One region of the Streptomyces sp. NRRL F-5650 genome, then DNA from elsewhere that is predicted to be linked to it. Evidence: riboswitches for the same ligand, from Rfam matches in the RefSeq annotation. Region 1 holds a riboswitch; the other holds the start of a gene.
What was found. Region 1 has a riboswitch for cyclic di-AMP ahead of IG88_RS0122120 (M23 family metallopeptidase). Riboswitches for the same ligand answer to the same signal wherever they lie in the genome.

Region 1 (4,505 bases):
GAGGTCCAGCACGGGGCAGCCGTAGCGGTCGGCGACGGCGCGGACGTGTCCGTTGTACGTGGCGATCTTGCCGCGCAGGTGCTTGAGGACGGGCACCCCGCGGGTGTCGAACCCGGTGGTCACCAGGACGGTGCCGGCCGCGGCGGTCAGTGCGGCCACCGCCCGTTCGAACCGCTCGGCGACCTCGTCGGGGTCGGTGCCGGGCCGGATGATGTCGTTGCCGCCCGCCGCGAACGAGACCAGGTCCGGCGCGAGGGCCTCGACCCGCGGGACCTGTTCCGCCACGATCTGGTCGAGGAGCCTGCCGCGCACGGCGAGGTTCGTGTACGTGAAGTCGCCCTCGGGGCGCCGGTCGGCGAGCAGGACGGCCAGTCGGTCGGCCCAGCCGACGAACGCGCCGTCGGGGCCGGGGTCGCCGACGCCCTCGGTGAAGCTGTCCCCCACCGCCACGTACGACCCGATCACTGCTCTGCTGTCACTCTTCGAATCGTCTGCCACGTCGGCCCATGATTCACCTTGGAATGTGACCTACGCGACCGTAGGAAAGGGTTGACGGGCGGTGAGATAAGCCACTCCTAAAGTGTTCGTCAATTCCGGAATACGGCGGAGGGCGGGTCCGCCGCACAGCGGGTGCGCCGAAGGCCGGACCCGGGGATCGGGGTCCGGCCTTCGGGGCGCGGCGACCGCGCGGAACCGGTCGTCAGACGGAGACGCCGTGCGAGCGCAGGAACGCGATCGGGTCGATGTCCGAGCCGTAGTCCGGCGTGGTGCGGATCTCGAAGTGCAGGTGCGGGCCGGTCACGTTGCCGGTGGCACCCGAGAGCCCGACCTGCTGGCCCGCCGTCACCGACTGGCCGGCGGAGACGGAGAGCGAGGAGAGGTGGGCGTACTGGGCGTAGTGGCCGTCGGCGAGCTTGATGACGACCTGGTTGCCGTACGCGCCGCCCCAGCCGGCCGAGACGACGGTGCCCGCGCCGACGGCCTTGAGCGAGGTGCCGGTCGGGACGACGAAGTCGGTGCCGGTGTGGTAGCCGCTGGACCACATGCTGCCGGACTGGTGGTACGGGGTGCCGACGGTGCCGCCCGCGACGGGGGAGGTGTAGCCGCTGGTGGTGCCCGCGGACTGGGTGCCGGTGTCCGAGGACCGGGAGGAGGAGGTCGTCGCGGCGTCCGCCGGCTTCTCGGCGGCGGTCTTCTCGGCGGGCTTCTTGGCGGGCTTCTCGGCGGTCTTCTGCGACGGCGCGGAGGACGGCGCCGACGACTTGGCCGCCTTGCCGGCGATCGAGAGCTTGAGCCCGGGGTGGATCAGCGACGGGTCGGACCCGACGGCCTCGCGGTTGTCCGCGTAGAGCTTCTTCCAGCCGCCGTCGACGTGCTGCTCGTCGGCGATCTTCGAAAGGTAGTCACCGCTCTTCACGGTGTACGTCCGGGAATCCGAGTTCTTGCCGGAGCCGTTCGCGGCGGCCTTCTCGGCCGACGCCGGAACGGACTGCGCGGACTGCCCGGAAACGGAGTGCGCGGGAGCGGCGTTGGCGGCGGCGGCACCCAGCAGCGGCAGCGCGAGCGCGGCGCCGCCGGTTCCGGCGACGGCGATGGTGCGGGTCAGGCGCAGGGCCCTGGTACGGCGGTGCTTACCCTTCGCGGGCATGGCGAATTCCTCTCCGGCGCCTGCGAGGTGAGCTGTCGGGTGCGGGCTGGAGATGCCCGGCCGCGCCGGAACGCGGCTTTACCCCAAGCCGTTCCGGGAACCGGAACAGGCAGTTCTACCTGTGGGTCCCCCGCTCCTGCCGTGTACGGGTGGTGGATGAATACGGGCTCCGGTCGGCGGCAGGATTAGGCGTCCGTCCGGATCGGTGGTGAACGTAAGGGACCGGGACGCGCGGAAACAAGCGAGAGGTTCGCGCACCGGGCGTTTCCATTGATCCTTTACGGAAAAACGCGGTAACACTGCGTCGATTTCCGCCGCACCGCTTTCCCTGAATTCCCTTGGGAAGCGGCCCAATTACGTGAACATGACGGACAACGCACGGTCACGGATATGACGCTGCTCACGCACCTCTTGCCCACCCTTCGCCATTTCAGGGCCAGTTACCACCAAGACACCAATTCGGACAGACGACGCTTACCGGCCCGGAATGCCCCACTCGGAGCTGCTTTCCCGTACTGGTCATGCCGTATCGTCGAGTGGCACCCGCCGGCGAGCAGCGACGGCGGAACGGAGTGGGAGGAGCCCCCGTGACGCAGCAGGTCCCGTCGACCGAACCCGAGCTGAGCGGTGTGCGCAACTTCCGGGACGTGGGCGGACTGCCGACCGTGGACGGCCGGCGGGTACGGCAGGGGGTGCTGTTCCGCAGCGGGCACCTGGCGCACGCCACCGGTGAGGACGCCGCGTTCCTGGCCTCGCTGGGCCTGCACACGATCTTCGACTTCCGCAACGCGGCCGACCAGAAGCTGGAGGGCCCGGACGTCGAGCTGCCCGGCGTGCGCAATGTGAACCTTCCGCTGAGCGACCCGGCGGACGGGGCCGAGTTCTGGAAGATGGTCCGGGACGGAGACCTCGGCCAACTGCACGGGATCCTCGGCGACGGCAAGGGCGCCCGCCGGATGATCGCCTCCTACCGTTCGATCGTCACCGAGCGCACCGCGGAGCACTCCCGGATCCTGCACGCGCTCGCCGAGGACAGCGTGCCCGCGCTGATGCACTGCGCGGCCGGCAAGGACCGCGCGGGCCTGTCGATCGCGGTCACCCTCCTCGCCCTGGGCGTCGAGCGCGACGCGATCGTCGAGGACTACCTGAAGTCCAACGCCACGCACCGCCGCTACAAGGTGCACCGCAGCAGCTCCGCCGCCTCCGCCTACTCCCCCGAGGTCATGGAGCTGCTCAGCCCCCTCTTCGACGCGCGCGCCGAGTACCTGGCGGCGGCCTTCGAGACGATCGAGGAGACCTGGGGCGGCGTCGACGCCTACCTGGAGCAAGGGCTGCGGCTCACTCCCGGGACCCGGGAGCGCCTGCGCGAGCGCATGGTGGACTGAGCCGCCCGCCCGCGGACGGGGCGTTACTTGGCGCCCACCTCGAACAGCAGGTAGAGGAAGCCGCCGAAGACGTGCCCCAGGGCGATGTAGATGACCAGCCGCACCCACAGGGCGCGCGGGAACTTGTCCTCGATGGCACTCATGGCGTCTCTCCAGGGGTCGGGCCGAGGCACAGCGCGGCCGTCGGGCTCTGCAGCAGGGTGTGGACGAAGAGCAGCTCGACCCCGTCGGGGTCCTGGGCCGCGATCCGGTGCGGGGTCATGGAGTCGAAGTGGGCGCCGTCCCCGGCGGTGAGCCGGTGCTCGGTGTCTCCGAGGCGCAGCCGCAGCCGCCCACGCAGGACGTGGAGCCACTCCTCCCCGGGGTGCACCCGCACGACGTCGCCCTGGGAGCCGTGGGGCACCTGGACCCGCAGGGCCTGCATGCCACGGCCCGGCGCGCCCGCCCGGTAGTACGTCCAGCCGCCCGCGGCGGTGGGTTCCATGTCCGCGGCGCGCACGACGGCGTCCCGGTCGGCGGCCGTCTCGCCCAGCAGCCCGGCGACGGTCGTACCGTAGACGCGGGCGAGGGCGAGCAGCATCGGCAGCGAGGGCTGGCGCTGCCCGGTCTCCAGACGGGAGAGGTGGGCGGGCGACAGCCCCGCGGCGCGGGCCGCGGCCTCGAGGGTGAGGGCGGCCCGCCGCCGCAGTTCACGCAGTTGGGGCGCGACGGCGGCGACCGCGCCCTCGGCGGGGCCGGTCTCGGAGGAGCTCATGCCTCCATTCAGCCCGAGATTTGCCCGACGGGCAAATTCCTTGCCTCAGAGGCAAAAGCCCCGCGGAAAGGAGTGTGCAGCACGCTCAGCGGTTGGCCACCGCCTGCTTGACCAGGGTCTTCCCGAAGTCCCACATCAGGCCACCGCCGTGGTGCGCGTCCTCCATCACCTCCGTGAAGGCGTCGACGAACCGGTCGGCGTCGTCGGTGTCGATGATCAGCGGCGGGATCAGCTTGATCACCTCCAGGTGGTCGCCGGACACCTGGGTCAGGATCCGGTGCCGTTGCAGCAGCGGCACGACCACCATCTGCGCGAACAGCCCCTTCCGCGCGGCCTGCAGCATGGTCCAGCGGCTGCGCAGCTTCAGGGAGCTGGGCCGGCCGAACTCGATGCCGATCATCAGTCCCCGGCCCCGGACGTCGGCGAGCAGTTCGTAGCGGTCCACCAGTGCGGCCAGGCGGGACTTCAGCCGTTCTCCCACCGCGGCGGCGTTCGCCACGATCTCCTCGTTCTCCATCACCGACAGTACGGCGAGCCCGGCGGCCATGGCCTGGGCGTTGGACCCGAAGCTCGCCGAGTGGACCTGGACCCGGTCCATCGAGGAGTACACCTTCTGGAAGATCCAGTCCTTGCCCAGGGTGGCCCCCACCGGCACGTACCCGCCGGACAGTGCCTTGGCGACACAGACCAGGTCGGGTTCGACGCCGTCGTCGTGCTG
Region 2 (4,505 bases), on a different contig from region 1:
GTTCGGAAGCGGTCGCGGGTGAGTCCGAAGGGTGCGGTGTCCGTATTCTCTGATCATGGACCGCACCACGTATTCCCTAGTCGCCACCGACCTGGACGGCACGCTGCTCCGCGGCGACGACACCGTCTCCGACCGGTCGCTGGCCGCGCTGGCGCGGGTCGCCGGGGCGGGTGCGCGGCACCTGGTGGTGACGGGCCGGCCGGCCCCCCGGGTGCGTTCCCTGCTCGACCGCCTCGGCTGCACGGGGCTCGCGGTCTGCGGGCAGGGCGCGCAGGTGTACGACGCCGGCGCCCACCGCATGCTGTGGTCCGTCACCCTGGACCGGGAACTGGCCGAGACCGCGCTCGGCAAGATCGAGGCGGAGGTGGGCCAGGTGTCCGCCGCCGTCGACCAGGACGGCGTCGGGGGGCTGACCCTCATCGAGCCGGGCTACCTGATGCCCCACCCCACTCTGCCCGCGGTGCGCGTCGAGCGGCGCGAGGAGCTGTGGTCCACGCCGATCAGCAAGGTGCTGCTGCGCCACCCCGAGCTGACCGACGACGAGTTGGCGGCGACGGCGCGCGCGGTGGTCGGTTCCCTCGCGACGGTCACCATGTCGGGGCCCGGCACGGTCGAACTCCAGTCGTGCGGCATCACCAAGGCGACCGGTCTGGCGCTGGCCGCCGAGCACCTCGGCCTGGAGCGGCGGCGGACGATCGCCTTCGGAGACATGCCCAACGACATTCCCATGTTCCAGTGGGCGGCCCACGGCGTCGCCATGGCCGACGCCCACCCGGAACTCAAGGCGGTGGCCGACGAGGTCACCACGACGAACGAGGACGACGGCGTGGCCGTCGTCCTCGAGCGGATCTTCGGTGTCTCCTAGCCGCGCTGCCGCGGCGTCTCCCGGCCGCGATGCCGCGGCGGCGCGGCTCAGTACGCGCTGAAGACGTTGTCCATCGAGCCGTAGCGGTCGGCCGCGTAGTTGCAGGCGGCGGTGATGTTGGCGACCGGGTCGTACGGGTCCCAGGAGGTGCCGGGCACGTGGTACGCCTGGAAGGTCGGGTCGATCACCTGGAGCAGGCCCTTGGACGGGGTGCCGTTGACGGCGTTGATGTCCCAGTTGTTGATGGCGTACGGGTTGCCGGAGGACTCCCGCATGATGTTGCGGTGGATGCCGTCGTAGGTCCCGGGGATGCCGTGCTGCGCCATGATGGCGAGCGACTCGCGGATCCAGCCGTCGAGGTTGTTCGGGTACGTCGTCGTCGCCGTGGCGGCGGTGGTGGCGGCCGCCGGGGCGGCGGAGGCGGTGGTGGCGCCGATGAGCGGCAGCGCGAGCACCGCGGCACCGGTGCCGGCCACGGCGAGCTTGCGGGCGAGGCGGCCCGTGCGGGCGTGACGGTTCAGACCGTTGGCAGACATGCTGTGTCCCTCTCCTTACGCCTGCGAGGTGAGCTGTCGGGTTCGGGCGGGGAGGTGCCCGGCCGCGCCCTGACGGGTACGGCTTCACCCCGAGCCGCCCCGGTGGTGACCGGTGCGGCGACTTACCTTGGGTCCCCCGCTCCTGCCGGCGAGTGTGTTGGGTGGATGACGGTGCGACGGGCGGTGGCAGGATTCGGCGTCCGCCCGACAGGCCGGGAACGTATGCGAGAGCACATGTCCGGAACAAGTGCAGGAATCACCCAACGTGCTAGTTGACCTTGGTCTGGGCCGTTTGAGGCTCTTGATCGTTTGCGGTTGCCAAGCCTCAACTGGCTTGTGGGGCAAAGGGAGGGCACAGGTTGCGGCGAGGTTGTCCGCAGGCGGGCCGGAGTGAGCCAACTCACTGGACTCAACAAGCGCGGCAAAACGGGCATTAAGCGCAATCATTCCCCAATCGGCCGCGGGTCGGGAGGGCTTCGGGTGTCGGGCGCGGGAGAGGGGGAAGTGGGGTGTGGAGTGCGACCGCGGGTGGGCCCGTGGGTGCCGGTCGGCGGCAGTGGTGCGGGGTGTGGGCGCGCATGTCGATCGGGTGACGTTCCGGGGGTGCGTGCCGTTGTGGGAAGTGGTGGGATCTTGGACGGCGGCTTCCGGCCCGCTCGTCCTGTCCGGCCCGCTCGTCCCCTCCGGGGGTGCCGCCCGTCCGGGGTCCCGTCCGTCCGGTCCGGGGTCCGGCTCGTCCGTCTGGCGATATCGATCAAAATCTGCTCATATCACCTGATCAAAAACATACCGTTCATGATCTGATTCCGACCGGCCTGTAACGGTGGGCGCTAGCGGTGATCGAAACGTGACCGGATACGCTGACTTGAGTGGTGGCAGCGACCTATCGACAAACCAGGTAATCGCCAGTAGACACCAGCAGACAGGAGACCCCTCGTGACCGTCGTCGGGCCGTTCGGGCTGAGCGTGCGGGACCAGGCTCTGGAAGCCGATGTCCAGGCCGGATTGGTTGCTGTCGAGGAAGGGTTGCTTGAGGCAACCAAAAGCGAGGTGCCGTTCATCACGGAGGCCGCCCAGCACCTGGTGCGGGCCGGCGGCAAACGGTTCCGGCCGCTGCTGGTGATGCTCTCGGCCCAGTTCGGCGACCCCTACGCCCCGGGGATCGTGCCCTCGGCCGTGGTCGTGGAGCTGACCCACCTCGCCACGCTGTATCACGACGACGTGATGGACGAGGCCGCCGTGCGGCGCGGGGTGCCCAGCGCGAACACCCGCTGGGGCAACTCGGTCGCGGTCCTCACCGGCGACTTCCTCTTCGCCCGCGCCTCGCAGATCCTCGCCGACCTCGGACCCGAGGCCGTCCGTGTCCAGGCCCTCGCGTTCGAGCGGCTGGTCACCGGCCAGATCCTGGAGACGGCGGGACCGCAGGACGGCCGCGACCCGGTCGACCACTACCTGGACGTCCTGGGCGGCAAGACCGGCTCGCTGGTGGCGGTCTCCTGCCGTTTCGGCGCGATGATGTCCGGCGCCGACGAGACGGTGGTCGACGTGCTCACCCAGTACGGCGAGCGGCTCGGTGTCGCCTTCCAGCTCGCCGACGACGTCCTGGACATCGCCTCCGACTCCGACGAGTCCGGCAAGACGCCCGGCACGGACCTGCGCGAGGGCATCCCCACCCTGCCCGTACTGCGGCTGCGCGAGCGGGCGGCCCGGCTGGGGCTCGCCGAGGACGTCGCCCTGTGCGAGCTGCTCGACTCCGACCTGAGCGACGACGCCCGGCACGCCGAGGCGCTGCGCCTGCTGCGCGCCCACCCCGCACTGGAGCAGGCGCGCAAGGACACCGTCCGGTACGCCAAGGAGGCCCGCGCCGCGCTGGCCCCGCTGCGGGAGTGCGACGCGAAGGCCGCGCTGGTGGAGCTGTGCGACGCGGTGGTGCACCGCGCCGGGTGACCGCCGCCCCCGCCCGCATCGTGTCGCCCGCCCCGCCCCGCGTCGCACGCCCCCTCCGTGCCGTCCGCCGAGTGCCGTATCCCGCCCCCTACGGGCCGGAGGAGCCGTCGCCCGTCCGTGTCATCCCGCAGGAGTAGGCGGAGTTGAGCCCGCGGTCTGACGCCTGCGCGGCGGTGATTTGGTCAGATGGACACCACGGAACACACCAATCCTCACCGATTCGGGTGAGAATGGCGGCTCACGGGAACGAGTGCGAGGTCGCGAGACAGCCGCCGCCGACGACGGAGGTAGGGCACACATGGCACCGATCGATTCCGACGACAACACGACCGCGGGGGAGGGCGAGGAGCTGCGCGCCGGACGGCGCAAGGCCGCGCGGTACGTCGTCCCGGTCGCGGTGATGGGGGTGGCGGCCGCGACGATCGGCCTCGTACCGGCGCTCGCCGACTCCGGGGACCCCGATCTGCCGAAGGTCACGGCGGAGCAGCTCATCGAGAAGATCGCCAAGTCGGACGTCGAGCAGATGTCCGGCACGGTGCGCATCAACACCGACCTGGGCCTGCCGGACCTCGGCGGACTGGAGAGCGGCCTGCTGTCCGGCATGTCCGCGGGCCCCGGCTCCGGCGGGGACGGCAAGGGTTCCGCCGCCGACCCCTCGGCCAGGCTCACCGAGCTGGTGTCCGGCAGCCACACGCTGCGCGTCGCGGCCGACGGCCCCGACCGGCAGAAGCTGTCCCTGCTGGAGAACGCCGCCGAGTACAGCCTCGTCCACAACGGCGACGACGTCTGGGGCTACGACAGCCGGTCCAACGAGGTCTACCACTCCACCGCGCCCGCGGGCGAGGGACGGCCGGGCAAGGGCACGCCGGACAAGGACGTGCCGGCCACGCCGAAGGACTTCGCCGAGCAGGCGCTCAAGGCGGTCGACGACACCACGTCCGTGACCGTCCACGGCACCGCCCAGGTGGCCGGCCGGGACGCCTACCGCCTCGTCGTGGAGCCCAAGCAGGACGGTTCCACGGTCGGTGCGATCACCGTGGCCGTGGACGCCGAGACCGGCATGCCGCTGAAGTTCACGCTGACCCCGGCGAGCGGCGGCGCCGCCGTGGTCGACGTGGGCTTCACCAAGGTCAGCTTCGCGAAGCCGGACGCGTCGA

Region 2: another riboswitch for cyclic di-AMP. It lies ahead of IG88_RS0119220 (transglycosylase SLT domain-containing protein); the one in region 1 lies ahead of IG88_RS0122120 (M23 family metallopeptidase).

The regions. Positions count from the first base shown of each region.
Region 1 is NZ_JOGV01000026.1:40,085-44,589, reverse strand. It holds gene IG88_RS0122125 (SGNH/GDSL hydrolase family protein) at 1-465, opposite strand, end outside; gene IG88_RS0122120 (M23 family metallopeptidase) at 701-1,648, opposite strand; cyclic di-AMP (ydaO/yuaA leader) riboswitch at 1,653-1,810, opposite strand; gene IG88_RS0122115 (tyrosine-protein phosphatase) at 2,236-3,033, shown strand; gene IG88_RS38865 (DUF6126 family protein) at 3,057-3,176, opposite strand; gene IG88_RS0122105 (helix-turn-helix domain-containing protein) at 3,173-3,787, opposite strand; gene IG88_RS0122100 (aspartate aminotransferase family protein) at 3,873-4,505, opposite strand, start outside.
Region 2 is NZ_JOGV01000019.1:96,445-100,949, forward strand. It holds gene IG88_RS0119215 (HAD family hydrolase) at 56-865, shown strand; gene IG88_RS0119220 (transglycosylase SLT domain-containing protein) at 913-1,401, opposite strand; cyclic di-AMP (ydaO/yuaA leader) riboswitch at 1,406-1,562, opposite strand; gene IG88_RS0119225 (polyprenyl synthetase family protein) at 2,338-3,348, shown strand; gene IG88_RS0119230 (LolA family protein) at 3,647-4,505, shown strand, end outside.